3 regions of the Burkholderia sp. LMU1-1-1.1 genome follow, and region 1 is predicted to be linked to each of the others. Evidence: predicted binding sites of a transcription regulator. Region 1 holds the regulator's gene; each other region holds the start of a gene.
The links. Region 1 encodes sigma-54, which starts transcription at its own class of promoters, with help from an activator protein. Its sites were predicted from a motif close to TGGCANGNAANCTGCTTT; they were not measured.

Region 1 (4,708 bases):
CGCGCCTATCGTCGCGCCGGTCACGCCGAGATAGCGGCCCAGGCCGCCCGGCGCGCGCGACAGGAAATAGCTGCCGCCGACATCCGGGAACAGGCCGATGTTCACCTCCGGCATCGCCATCTTGGTGCGCTCGGTGACGATGCGCACCCGGCCGTCCGGCCCGCTCTGCGCGATGCCCATGCCGCCGCCCATGACCACCCCATCCATCAGCGCGATGTAGGGCTTGGGGTAGCTGTGCACCAGATGGTTGAGCGAGTACTCCTCGGTGAAGAAATCCTCGATCGGCGCGCTGCCCGTTTGTGGCGTGGCGCGGCCGGCGTCGTAGAAGAAACGGATGTCGCCGCCGGCGCAGAAAGCCTTTTCGCTGCTGCCACGGATGACGACGGCGGCGACATCGGAGTCGTCGCGCCACGCCAGCAGCGCCGCCGTGATGGCGCGCAGCATCTCCAACGACAGCGAGTTCAACGCCCGGGGCCGGTCGAGGGTGATGAAGCCGGTGCCGTTGACGATGCTGGTGTGGACCCATTCACTCATGATGTCGCGACCCGTGATGAAAAACCTATTCTACCGCCACTTCCGCGCGCGCGGCGTCGCCGCCGAAACGGGATAAATTATTTTCATCGAATCGAGGTGGACATAAAACGCGGACACAAAAAAGGGCGCCCTTGCGCCCTTTGTTGGATGGTGCCGGAGGCCGTTGTTATAGGGCGGCGGCAGCGGGTTCGTAGCTATCCGGGAGATGCTTGATCGCATCGTGGCCGTGCTGCTGAACTTTGGATTTGTATTTCATGACCTGACGGTCGAGCTTGTCGACCAGGGTGTCGATCGCGGCGTACAGGTCTTGCGACAGGCTTTCCACGTACACGGTTTTACCCGACATGCGCAGATTGATTTCAGCCTTCTGGCGTTTGGATTTCTCTTTAAGGTTATCTACAGTCAGGATGACAGCAATATCAATAACTTGATCGAAGTGACGAGTGACACGTTCCAGTTTGCTCTGTACGTATTCGCGGATGGCCGCGGTCACTTCGAGATGATGTCCACTGATGGTCAGATTCATACACGCTCCTAAAGATAAATGTCGCTTACGGTCAGTGCCGCGCCCATTGCGGCCGGGCGCACAGTGACCAAGTAACTACAAAGACTTGCGGAGACTAACGGGAGGGATTTTCAACGCTTCGCGATATTTGGCAACAGTCCGTCGCGCAATCACCATGCCTTGTTCCCCCAGCATGTCCGCAATCTTACTGTCGGATAAAGGATTTTTAGGGTCTTCAGCTCCTGTCAATTGCACGATGAGTGCCCGTATCGCCGTCGAACTTGCTTCACCGCCCGCTTCGGTGGCGACGTGGCTACCAAAGAAATATTTCAACTCAAACATGCCGTGCGGCGTCAGCATGTACTTTTGAGTCGTCACCCGAGAAATAGTGCTCTCGTGTAAACCCAGTGTATCAGCAATTTCGCGAAGCACAAGGGGGCGCATGGCAACCGCGCCGTGCGAGAAAAAGTTCTTTTGCCTTTCTACTATCGCCTGCGCCACGCGCAGGATGGTGTCGAAGCGCTGGCGCATATTCTTGATCAGCCACTTGGCTTCCTGCAACTGGGCGCCCATCGCGCCCTCGCCCTTGCCCTGCTTGAGCAGGTTGGCGTACATGGCGTTGACCCGCAGGCGCGGCATGACGTCGTTGTTGAGGCTGACCTGCCAGCCGTTGCGCGCCTTCTTGACGATCACGTCCGGCACCACGTAGTCGGACACGTCCGAGGCGAAGGCCGAACCCGGATGCGGATTGCACAGGCGGATGACGGCCTGCGCCTCGCGCAAGTCCTCGTCGTCGCACACCAGCGCCTTTTTCAGCTTGTTGAAATCGCGCTGGGCGAACCAGGTCAGATGGTTCTCGACGATGGTCAGCGCCATGCGCCGCGTCACCAGCGCGATGCCCGGCAGGCGCTTGATCTGCAGCGCCAGGCATTCGGAGGCGTTGCGCGCGCCCACGCCCATCGGGTCGAAGCTTTGCAGCATCGACAAGGCGGTGCGCAGTTCGTCGATGTCGACTTCCAGTTCCTCCGGCAGGCGCGCGTGGATCTCCTCCAGCGGCTCCTCCAGGTAGCCGTTCTCGTCGAGCGCGTCGATGATCAGCTCGACCAGCGCGCGGTCGCGCGTCTCCAGCACGGTCACCCGCATCTGCTCCATCAGATGCTCGCGCAGCGTGCAGTGGTTGGCCTCCAGTTGGGGACGCGCGTCCTCGTCGTCGGGGGCCTTGCTGCGGCCGGCGTCGCTCCAGTCGACGTCGGCCTCGCTGCTGGTACTTTCGGTATCGGCGGCGGGGCCGTCGTAGGGGTCGGCGTCGGCGGCGGCCGGCGCGTCCTGCTGGCCCGGCGGGCCTTCGGGCGGCGCCTCGCCGGACGGCGCCTGCTGGCTGATGGCGCCGTCGGACAACAGCCGCAGCGATCGGTCGAGCGGGTCGTCCAGACGCTCGAGCAGGGGGTTGTCGGTGAGCAGTTGCTCGAGCTCCTGGTGCAGCTCCAGCGTGGACAGCTGCAGCAGACGGATCGACTGCTGCAGCTGGGGTGTCAGCGCGAGGTGCTGCGACGTGCGCAGTTGCAATGACTGTTTCATGGGGCCTATTTACATCCGGAAGTGTTCACCCAGGTACACGCGGCGGACCGACTCGTCGGCGATGATGTCGTCCGGCCGGCCTGAAGCCAGAACCGAGCCCTGGTTGATGATATATGCGCGGTCGCAAATGCCCAGCGTCTCGCGCACATTGTGATCGGTAATGAGGACGCCGATATTGCGTTCCTTGAGGAAGCGCACGATGCGCTGGATCTCAATGACGGCAATCGGGTCGACCCCGGCGAAAGGTTCGTCAAGCAGCACGAAGCGCGGGTTGGTGGCCAGCGCGCGGGCGATCTCCACGCGGCGGCGTTCGCCGCCGGACAGCGACAGCGCCTGGTTTTCGCGCAGCTTTTCGATTTGCAAATCGGCCAGCAGGGTATTGAGCCGTTCATCAATGGCAGCCTTGGATAAAGGCTTGCCGTCCACTTTCTGGATTTCGAGGACGGCGCGGATATTCTCTTCCACGGTCAGCTTGCGGAACACCGAAGCCTCCTGTGGCAGGTAGGACAGGCCGAGCGAGGCCCGGCGGTGGATCGGCAGCGAGGAGATGTCGACGCCGCTGATGTCGATGGTGCCGGCGTCCGACGGCACCAGGCCGACGATCATGTAGAACGAGGTGGTCTTGCCGGCGCCGTTGGGGCCGAGCAGGCCGACCACTTCGCCGCATTCGACCTGCAGCGAGACGTCATGCACGACCTGGCGCTTGCCGTAGGTCTTTTGCAGGCCGCGCACGATCAGGGTGCTACCGCATGTTGGCTCCATGCTTATTTCCCCGCCGCTGGATTGGTGGCGGGAGCGGGCGCGGGCGCCTGCTTGTTCGACGGCTGGATCACCATGGTGCTGCGGCCGCCGCCCGGTTTGCTTTCGCCGGTGGCGGTGTTTTTCACGGCGAAGAATTCGCGCCGGCTGTCATAGGAGATGAACTCGCCGTCGACCTGGCTGGCGTTCTTGCTGCCCTCCAGCTTCTTGATCTGCGCCTTCGAGAACAGCTTGACCAGCTCGGTCTTGCCGTCGTATTCGATGCGGTCGGCGCGGCCCTCGACCCACTGGTCGCCGGCGCCGTCGAGCTTTTGGCGGAACGTCGCCTGCACGCCCGGCGCGCCGGTCAGCACCACGAGCTGGTAGCCTTCCGGATCTTCGGTGACCACCGCCTTCGGCGACTTCATCAGCAAAGTGCCGCGGGTCAGCACGACGTTGCCGGTGAAGGTCTTGATCTGCTTGACGTCGTCGGCGTCGAGGTTGTCGAAGGAAATCTCGGTCGGCTTGTTGGAGTCGGCTTTTTCGGCGTGGGCCGCGCCCATGGCGGCCAGTAGCAGCGCGGCCGACAGTATCAGTTTCTTCATCATCGTGTCCTTCATATCGGTGTCTCTTGTATTAGCGCGGCGCCTTCGGCGGCATCGTGATCGTTCCGCGTCCGCCCAGCTGCAGCTGGCGCGTCGCGTTATTGGTTTTCATGCCGGTGCCGCTGGAAGTCATGTTACCCAGCTTCATCTGCACCGGCGCCTTGGTTTCCATCCGTTCCTCGTCCGGGAACACGGTCAGGGTGCTGGTCTGCAGGTGCATCGCCTCGGCCTTCGGCGAGGCCGGCCGCACCACGTCGACGTTGCCGTTGAGCGTGACACGCGTGTTGTTCTGGTCGACCCGCGCGGTATCGGCGTGGATCGTCATCGGCGGCTGCTGGCCCGACAGGCTGTTGAGGAACGGCTTGTCGATATCGGACGAGTCGTCGATCGGCCGGTGGGTCAGCTTGTCGCCGGAAACGATATACGCCGGCCTGCCCTCCTTGGTCATGCGCACCAGGCTGAAGCGGTCGATGATGTAGTCCGGCTCGTTGAGGAACTGGTCCGCCTGCTGCTCCTGGCCGGACTGGTTGACCACTTGCACCAGCCAAAAGCTGCCGACGGCGACAAACACGCCGATGATCATCGTCAAGGTCAGCTGCCAGCGATGTGCTGTTCTTTTACGCATGATTACACTCCATCACACCATGAACTGCGCCAGCACGCGCTCGTACGTGCCCTGCGCGTGCAACAGCAGTTCGCACACTTCGCGCACGGCGCCGCGTCCGCCCTGCGCCACCGTGGTGTGGTG
Region 2 (4,708 bases), on a different contig from region 1:
CGGCCATCCTCGGTGCGCACGGTGACGGTGAAATCCACACCCGTGTCGCGCTGGAAGCCGAACACGCCATTGGAATTGGCGATGGCGGTGAATTTCGACGTATCGGTGAAGAAGCCCGCCGCCACCAGCTTGTTCTTCTTGCTGTTCTCGATGCTGTACGCCGCCACCTGCGCGCGGAACTCGGGGTCGATGTCGGCGGTCTTCTGGAAAAAGGTCTCGCTGGCCTTGTATTGCTGCTTGGTCGGCGTCGGCATGAACTCCGGATTCTCCGGCGCCAGGCGGGCCAGGTCCTCGGCGCGACGCACGGCCTTCTCCAGCGACTTGTCGTCCAGCTCATTGATGGTGGCGATGCCCTGCTTCTTGCCGAAGGCGACCGACACGATCAGCTGCGTGTCCTCGATCAAGCCGGCGGTCGACACGGCGTTGCGCGCATAGCGGATATTGCCCGTGCGGCTGCCGCTCAGGTTCACTTCGCACTGATCGGCCTTGGTCAGCGACAGCACCTTGTCGCAGATACGCTTGGTCTCTTCTTGACTCAAATTCTTCATATTCTCTGCTCTCCAGGCTTAGCCGATTTTGCGTGCTGTGTTGATGACGTTGATGCCGTTGAAGCGCGTGGTACTGGAGCCATGCGACACCACCGACGACTGCGAAGGCTGTCCCTTGCCGTCGAAGAAGGAGCCTCCCATGCGCCAATCGCGCTCGTCGCACATGCCGGCGCAGGCGTTCCAGAATTCCTGGGTGTTGGACTGGTAGGCGACGTCTTCGAGCATCTGGCCGATCTTGCCGTTCTTGATTTCGTAGAACAGCTGGCCGCCGAACTGGAAGTTGTAGCGCTGCTGGTCGATCGAGAAGGAACCGTCGCCGACGATGTAGATGCCCTTCTTGACGTCCTTGATCATTTCGTCCGGAGTCATCTTCTTCTTGCCCGCCTGGAGGGAGACGTTGGGCATGCGCTGGAACTGCACGCTGCTCCAGTTGTCGGCGTACGAGCAGCCGTGCGATTCCTTTTCGCCGATGATGTGGGCCTGGTCGCGCGTGGCCTGGTAGTTGACCAGGATGCCGTCCTTGATGATGTCCCAGCGCTTGCACTTGACACCCTCGTCGTCGTAGCCGACGTTGGCCAGCGAGCCTGGCGTGGTCTTGTCGGCGACGATGTTGACGATGTCGGCGCCGTACTTGAACTTCTTGCTCTGCCACTTATCGAGCGTGGCGAAACTGGTGCCGGCGAAATTGGCCTCGTAGCCCAGCACGCGATCGAGTTCGGTCGGGTGGCCGACCGACTCGTGGATGGTCAGCCACAGGTGTTCCGGCGACAGCACCAGGTCGTACTTTCCAGGTTCGACCGACTTGGCGGTCAGCTTTTGCTTGGCCTGTTTGCCGGCCGCGCGCGCGTCCTCGATCAGATCGTAGGAGCCGGTGTACAAGGTGGTCACGCCGCCGGCGGCCTTGATTTTGTGCTCGGGGCGGGCATCCAGGTATTCGTAACCCATGCCGACCGGCGCCGACAAGCCCTGGCGCGAGCGGAACTTGTTGCTCTTCTGGTCAACGGCGGTGGCGAACACCGGCATCCACAGACGGTGCAGGTCCTGGTCGATGTAGGAGCCGTCGGTCGACGCGAAGTACTTCTGCTGGTTTACCTGGAACAGCAACGATTGCATGAAGCTCGCGCCGCCGTCCATGCCGGCCTTGTTGGCGGCGATCAGCAGCTCTGCCTTTTCCTTGATCGGGACCGTGCGCCAGTCCTTGACGATCGGCGTGGCCCACGACACTTCGCCCACGCCCTTGACGGGGGCCAGTTGAACGGGTTCGGTTTGCAGCTTGGCGTTGGCCTTGGCGATGGCGACCGCCTGGCGCGCGGCGGCCGCCACGCCGTCCGGGGTCATGTCGTTGGTGGCGGCGAAGCCGTAGGCGCCGCCGGCGATCACGCGCACGCCGACACCGGCCGATTCCGTGTTGACGACGTTTTCGACATTGAGGTCGCGGGTGGTGATGAACTGGTTCAGATAGCGGCCGACGCGCACGTCGCAGTACGAGGCGCCGGCCTGCGTGGCCGCCGTCATCGCGGTATCGGCCAGCATTTTCTTGAACTGCAGGGCGACCGGCGCGAGCAACTCCTCGGCGGCGATCGCGCGACCGAAGGCGGGCAGCAGCATCGTGCCCAGGGCCAGACTACTAATATTGAGGAATGCACGTCGTTCCATCGTATCTCCAAACGTAAGGCAATGATTGTGGGCCAGCCGCCCAAGGTTCTGCTTTGCTTTTATTTGCTCTTCTAGCGAGTCCTACTCTTATAGCTCTTGCTTCTTTACGTGACACCTGAATATCCGTCGCCGTTTCGGCCGGATTGCCAATATTAGCGCCGGATTAAGAATCGGGATAGGCAAAATGTATGCCATCCACCACAACGAAACACTGTGTTACAAGAGTCCCCCGGCGGGGCGTCAAACGTGGGAAAAGTGTCCGCGAAAGTGTCCGCGAAGTGTCCGGCCGGTGTCCGCGAGTGTCCGCGCCAGGCGGAGCGGGGTCCAGCCGAAGGCGCGCCGCACTTCGGTGGTGCGGCCGTCGCAATTCGCTTGACCTCTTCGCATGCATGCCCGATGATCGCGCAGGGCGGGCGACCGCGCGCCGCCAACCGAACCCTCAGGAGAGTTTGCATGAAGAGTTATCTCGTGGCCGCCCTGGCCACCACCACGCTGTTCGCTGCAAGCGGCGCGATCGCCGCCACCGAAGCCACCGACGCCAAACTGAAGGCCGCCATCGCCGCCGACACCCGCACTCCGGCCAACGTGCAGCGCGACGTCTACCGCCACCCTTACGAGACGCTGTCGTTCTTCGGCATCCGCCCGAACATGACGGTGGTCGAGCTGGCGCCGGGCGCCGGCTGGTACACCGAAATCCTGGCGCCCTATCTGCGCGATAGCGGAAAGCTGATCGCCGCCGGCAACGACCTGGCCGCGCCGGACGAACGCGAACGCAAAAGCGCCGAACGCTTCATGGCGCGCCTGAACGCCAACCCGGTGTACAACAAGGTGGCGCTGGGCGTTTTCTCGCCGCCGCGCAAATATGAATTCGCGCCGGCCGGCAGCGTCGACATGGTGCTCACGTTCCGCAATATCCACAACTGGATACCGGCCGGTCCCGAAAATATGAAAGCGCTGTTCGCCAGCGTGTACACCAGCCTGAAACCGGGCGGCGTGTTCGGCGTGGTGGAGCATCGCCTGCCGGCCAACAAGACCCAGGACGAAACGGCCAGCAGCGGCTATATGCACGAGAAGTATGTGATCGGCCTGGCCGAGGCGGCGGGCTTCAAGCTGGCGGCCAAATCGGAAATCAACGCCAACCCGAAAGACACCGCCGACCACAAAGGCGGCGTCTGGGCGCTGCCGCCGACCTACGGCAACAAGGACGAGGACCGCGCGAAGTATCAGGCGATCGGCGAAAGCGACCGCATGACGCTGAAGTTCGTCAAGCCGTGATCATGTAAAGGGGATCAGAACCGGGTGAACTTGTTTTCGTCCGGCGATCCCTGGGCGGCCGCGGAGACGACGCGCGCCGAACGTGCCATCGGCGCCGCCGCGCCGCCTCCCTTGGTGGATGCGACGCGACGCGCCGGCACCCGCTCTTCGACGGCATAGCGCTTGAACACCGCCATCAATTGGCCCAGCTGCTCGGCCTGGGCGCTCATCTCCTCCGACGTCGCCGCCAGTTCCTCCGAGCTGGCGGCGTTGACCTGGGTGGTCTGGCTAAGCTGATTGACCGCGCTGTTAATCTGGCGCACACCGGAACTCTGCTCTTCCGACGCCGCCGATATCTCCTGCACCAGGTCCGACGTCTTGCGAATATTGGGCACCAGCGCATCGAACATCACGCCGGCCTGCTCGGCCAGATCGACGCTGTCGGACGCCACCTTGCTGATCTCCTGCGCCGCCACCTGGCTACGCTCGGCCAGTTTGCGCACCTCCGCCGCCACCACCGCGAAGCCCTTGCCGTGTTCGTGCGCGCGCGCCGCCTCGATGGCCGCGTTCAGCGCCAGCAGATTGGTTTGATAGGCGATATCGTCGATGATGCTGATCTTGCTGGCGATTTGACGCATCGCCGCCGCCGTCGCCTTCACCACTTCGCCGCCGCGCGTCGCGTCCACGGCGGCCTGGGTGGCGATGCCGTCGGTGATCTTGGCGTTCTCCGTGTTCTGCGCGATCGACGCCGTCATCTGCTCGATCGAGGCGCTGGTTTCCTCGACACCGGCGGCCTGCTCGCTGGCCGCCTGCGACAGCGACTGCGCCGTCGAACTGACTTCCTGCGACGCCCCGGCCAGACCGGCGACCACCATCTGCACCTCGCGCACGATGCCCGACAAGCTGCGCGCCAGCCATACCGCCAGCACGCAGCCGAGGATGGCGATGACGATATCGACCGACAGGATGAGGCGCTTGGCCGAATCGGTCACCTCCGTCATCGACGCCGACTCACGCTTGGTCTCCGCCTCGTTCACTTTGAGCAGCTTGCGGAAAGCGCCGGCGATGGCAGCGTCGGCGCCCTTGATGGCCTTGTCCATCTCCACCGGCGTCATGCCTTTCGCCTGCATCGCCTCCAATTGCGTCATGCTGTCCGCGTAGCTCTTCACGCCGGCCGACACCTCGTCCAGCAAGACCTGTTCGTCCGTGCTCAGATTCCCACCCGCCTTGTAGCGGATCATCTCCTTGTC
Region 3 (4,708 bases), on a different contig from region 1:
CCAAACTCCCCCCCAACTGGACAACCTCCGGACCGCTGACCTCGTTCGGCATCCATCTTGCCAACACCGAGGCGGGACGCCAGTCCGCCGAGATGCTCGTCAACAAGATGTATAGCTGGCGCGGCTATGGCGACCACCATGCGCTGGAGGCGCACCCGCACCACGTGACCTTGGCCGCGGCCGAACCCGAGCAAATGCTCGGCACGGTGACGCTGCGCACCGACTCGGCCGACGGCATGCTGGCCGACGCCACGTTCAAGGAAGTGATCGACACCTACCGCCAGGCCGGCGCCAGGGTGTGCGAGGTGACCAAGCTGGCGATCGACCCGCTGGCCCATCCGAAGCTGGCGCTGGCGTCGCTGTTCCACATCGTCTACCTGTACGCGCGCAAGGTCCACGAGTGCACCGACGTGTTCATCGAGGTCAATCCGCGCCACAAGCGTTTTTACGAACAGATGCTGGGGTTCGAGGCCGCCGCCGGCGTCAGGAACAACGCGCGCGTCAACGCGCCGGCGCACCTGCTGCGCATCAGCCTGGAATACATGGGCGCGCAGATCCGCAAGATGGGCGGCACCGGCGCCGCCACCGGCCAGGAGGCGCGGCGTTCGCTGTATCCCTACTTTTTCTGCAGCAGCGCCGAGCCGGGCATCATGTCGAAGCTGGCCAGCCTGGGCTCGCTGGCCGATATCCCGCCGGTCGGACCTTACGGCTTGCGTTGGCCCATGCTCAAAGCGGCTTGAGCAGGCGCGGCGCGCCCGGCGGCGCGCCGCGCGTCAAACTCAGCGCAGCAAGTCGACAAGCTCCTTGCGCACCGAACGCGCCGCCGGCGCGGCGCCGTAGCCGAGGCGGCCCATGTAGACCGCGCGCTCGTGATCGCTCCCGATCAGGTCCGTCAACGACCGCTCCAACGCGCGGGCCCCGTCGACAATCGCGGGAACGCTGGTGAACGCGATGCCCTCGCGCAGATACGAGGTGAAAATCAACGGCGTCATTTCGGGCTGCATCAGCAAGCCCTGGCCGGTCAAGGTCAGCCAGAAACGCTGCACCGCGCGACCGGCCTCGACGTAATCGTCGATCCCGCGCGGCGCCCGCTCCGCCTTGATCACGTAATGTGCCGCGCACCCGATGCCCGGCAGCAGATCCATTTGCAGGCGCGGCCCCCAGGTACCGGTCAGCATATTCATTTTGCGCATCCGGCCCCAGCTGTGCATGGCCCAGCGCATCGCCTTGATCGTCATCGCGTCCACGCCGAGGGCTTGCGCCGGCACCTTGTCCGGGCTATGGGTCCGGTCCCAATCGATGATGCCGCGGTGGACCTCGAACGCCTCCGGCATCGTCAGCCGCAGCCGGGCGTTGCGGTACATCAGCACCGCCGCTTGCCACCGCAGCGGACCTTCGAGCCATTGCACCGTGTACCCGGGACCGACGGACCGCTCGATGTCGCGCTTGTGCAGCGGGTCGAGCGCGCGCCTGCTCAGCGGCCTGCGCTGCACCGAGCGTTGCGTGATGGCGGCGATCAACGGGCTGGCGGCGACGTCCGCGTCGGGGATGAAGCGCACCTGGAACACCGGCGCCTCCTCGCTCCCCTCGCGCGCGACCTCGATGCGCAGTCCGTGGACACTGGCGGCGATGGCGATGGTCTCGATCAGCGCGCCGAACGCGATCTGGCTGGGATGGCCGTGCAGGTCGTAGACGACGTCGCGCCGGGTGTCGCGGCAATGCAGCGCGACGTGAAGCGGTCCGAGCACTTCGAATTGCCAGCTCTGCACATTGTCGCCACTGGGGGCCCAGCGCGCCAGCTCGAGAATCTCCATCATGGTGGAACGTGACGTCATCGCCTGGGGGCCCTTTCGAAATCATCTATGCCGGCGTGCGGCCGGGCTGGCCGGCAACGGCTATGAGAATACCAGAATATGTTTGCCCGGCCTAAAAAAAAGACCGCCGTCGGCGGTCTTTCTAATGGCGCGCGGACCGCCGCGCCGCGCGTCAGGCGCGCTTGCGGTTCACGGCGACCAGGCCGAGCATGGCGACGCCCATCAGCACCAACGAACCGGGTTCGGGCACGGCCAGGAAGTCGGTCACGCCGGCTTCGGAGTTGATCGACACGAAGTTAGGATCGACGCAGTTGACGGTATCGCACGCCAGGCCCTGCGAGGTGTTGTTGAACGCGCTGAAGGCCAACTGGTAGAACGGCACCGGCGAAATGAAGAAGTCCTTGCCTTCCGGGGTCAACTCGAAATTGGAGTTGATGTTCTGGAAAGCGCCGCCCAGCGCGTCCAGTCCGGCCACGCCCTGGATCACTTGCGTCACCTTGGCCAGCACCACGTCGGGCGTGCCCAGATCGGTGACGGTCGGGTCCGCGCCCAAGGTCGCCAGGCTCTTGCCGTTCAGATTGCCGGGGTCGCCCACCAGCTCGAGGGTGATCGATTGCACGCCGCACGACACCCCGACGCCCAGCGGGCTCGAGCAGACGAAGGTTTGCGTGAAGCGCGCGAACAGGCCGTAGCCGGAGTTCTTCAGATTGATCTGGCTGTCGCCGCCGTCGATCGGGTTGCTGTTCAAATTGAACGCGGTGAAGACGATGTAGCCGACGCCGATGTAATTGTTGCCGGGACCGGCGGTTTTGCTGATCCGCGCCGACGAGGTGCCGCTCAGCGTATCGGCCGTGAAGATCGTGCCGCTGGACGAGAGTCCGTTGGAGTTGGGATTCACGGTGAATTGCGCCAGCGCGGACGCGTTTGGCGCGGCCATCGCCGCGGCGAGCACGGCGCCGCCGAGGGCAGCCGTGCGCAGGCGTTTTAAGATTGTAAGCATCGTATACTCCAGAAAGGTTGAAAAAAATTACTGCCCGGGTTGCCTACAGTCGTTACGGCCAATCAAGCGATCCCTGCCCGTCTGGCGTACCTCCCTACGTCCCCCCCCTGTCCTATAAAGCAATGTCCATGCCAAAATACATTTTTCTTTGAAAATCAATCACTTGGGCAATACCTTGAGCCATCTCAAGTCCGGGCGGATAAAAAGTGTAAAGAAAGTCGACACTTGATGCTTCGCAAGCTTCCTTCCCCTCCATTAAGCATGCGTGAAAAGCCCTGCGCCGGCCGGAATTAATGGGTATCATTGATCAGTTCGTTCAACTTCATGGGGGCATTCATGCCAAGTCCTGGACTCGTAGCAACCGTCGTTCGGGAGTTCTTCTCGCGCCAGCGCATGCCGCGCGTGCCCGAACCGCGCCTGGTCATGGACGACGAGGAAAGCGTCAAGGCCTACACCGCCGCCGGCGGCGAAAACGGCGTGATGGCGCCCGTGTATTTGTTCCACGGCGCCAACATCAGCGAGGTGATCCGGCCGGGCGACACGGTGGTCGATCTGGCCTGCGGCCCCGCCAACCAGCTGGGCCTGGTGGCACGCATCAACCCGGACACCAAGTTCATCGGCATCGACCTCTCCGACGAGATGCGCGAGCGGGCCGAGGCGCTGGTGCTGCGCCAGGGCCTGCGCAACGTCACCATCGAGCACGGCGACATCACCGACCTGTCGCGCTTTGCCGACGCCTCGGTCGACGCGGTCATGTCGACCATGGCGCTGCACCACTTGCCGACCGAGGGCCACCTGGCGCGCACCTACGCCGAGGTGGCGCGCATCCTCAAGCCGGGCGGCGGCGTCTACATGGCCGATTTCGGGCACCTGAAGTCGGTCCGCAGCATCGACTATTTCGCCGACCAGTACAAGGACCGCCAGCACCACCTGTTCACGCTCGACTACCGCAACTCGCTGCACGCGGCGTTCTACCCCGACGATTTCGCCGCGGCCGTGCGGCCGCTGGCCGGCCGCGCCACCCTCTACACGACCTTCGGCCTGCCGTTCATGGTGGCGCTCAAAAGCGCGCCGCGCCGTGGCGACGATCCGGCCCTGGCGGCCACGCTGGAACAGATGAAGCGCGACCTGCCGCCCCACCACAAGGGCGATTTGGGCGACTTGATCCGGCATTTCGCGGTCAAGGGCATGACCTGCGCGCCGCTGGGCCGCGCGCCATAGGCGCACGGCCTCAGCGGCGTTCGCGCAGCCGCTGCAGGATGCCGGCCTCCTCGCGCGGCGAGAAGAACAGCGGGTAGAACGAGCGCTTCTCGTCGGCCTCGGCGCCCTTGCCGCCCAGCGCCTCGATTTGCCCGGTGACATAGTCGAAGCCGACCCGCAGCAGATAGGCCGGCGCGTTGACGCGCGGATTGTTCTTGGGCTGGCCCTGGACGGTGAAGCCGAGCATGTGCTGGTAGAAGCGGCGGTGCCGCGGATTGACCTCGATGAACAGGTCGGTGCAACCGTGGATGTCGCGCGCATGCAGCACGGCCAGGTGGAACAGCGACGCCATGGCCGCCTTGGAATTGGCGCCCGGATCGAACGCCAGCTTGGTGATCTCGCAGACCCTGGCGCCGCGCGCGCGAAAGCCGTCGATTTCGTCCTTGAAGATCTCGTCGGCCAGAATGCCGGCCGGCGAGTCGACGCCCAAGGTGAGCGTGCCGAGCACCTCGCCCTTCGACGAGGCGCTCAGCGTGATGCGATTGGGATCGTCCTGCAGCGCGTGCGTGCCGGCGTAGCCGCGCCAGCTGTACATCTTGTTGATCAACATGCTGGCCTTGTTGCGGCCCGCCGGCGTGTCCATCAGGCGCAGGCCGAACGTGGCGTTGTCCGCCGGCACTTGCAGCACCTCGAA

Region 2: MRBLMU1_RS10680 (TldD/PmbA family protein) is a predicted target of sigma-54. The motif match lies at 2,381-2,398, and genes of this name have one in related genera.
Region 3: pepA (flocculation-associated PEP-CTERM protein PepA) is a predicted target of sigma-54. The motif match lies at 2,931-2,948, and genes of this name have one in related genera.

What each region holds. Positions count from the first base shown of each region.
Region 1 is NZ_JBEGHG010000086.1:54,957-59,664, reverse strand. It holds gene MRBLMU1_RS31555 (enoyl-CoA hydratase/isomerase family protein) at 1-534, opposite strand, end outside; gene hpf (ribosome hibernation-promoting factor, HPF/YfiA family) at 701-1,060, opposite strand; gene MRBLMU1_RS31545 (RNA polymerase factor sigma-54) at 1,136-2,617, opposite strand; gene lptB (LPS export ABC transporter ATP-binding protein) at 2,627-3,379, opposite strand; gene lptA (lipopolysaccharide transport periplasmic protein LptA) at 3,382-3,960, opposite strand; gene lptC (LPS export ABC transporter periplasmic protein LptC) at 3,992-4,585, opposite strand; gene MRBLMU1_RS31525 (KdsC family phosphatase) at 4,598-4,708, opposite strand, start outside.
Region 2 is NZ_JBEGHG010000010.1:50,526-55,233, forward strand. It holds gene MRBLMU1_RS10675 (TldD/PmbA family protein) at 1-548, opposite strand, end outside; gene MRBLMU1_RS10680 (TldD/PmbA family protein) at 567-2,204, opposite strand; gene MRBLMU1_RS10685 (class I SAM-dependent methyltransferase) at 2,658-3,479, shown strand; gene MRBLMU1_RS10690 (methyl-accepting chemotaxis protein) at 3,494-4,708, opposite strand, start outside.
Region 3 is NZ_JBEGHG010000067.1:399,456-404,163, reverse strand. It holds gene MRBLMU1_RS29350 (N-acyl amino acid synthase FeeM domain-containing protein) at 1-740, shown strand, start outside; gene MRBLMU1_RS29345 (molybdopterin biosynthesis protein MoeY) at 780-1,835, opposite strand; gene pepA (flocculation-associated PEP-CTERM protein PepA) at 1,987-2,814, opposite strand; gene MRBLMU1_RS29335 (class I SAM-dependent methyltransferase) at 3,151-4,035, shown strand; gene MRBLMU1_RS29330 (GNAT family N-acetyltransferase) at 4,046-4,708, opposite strand, start outside.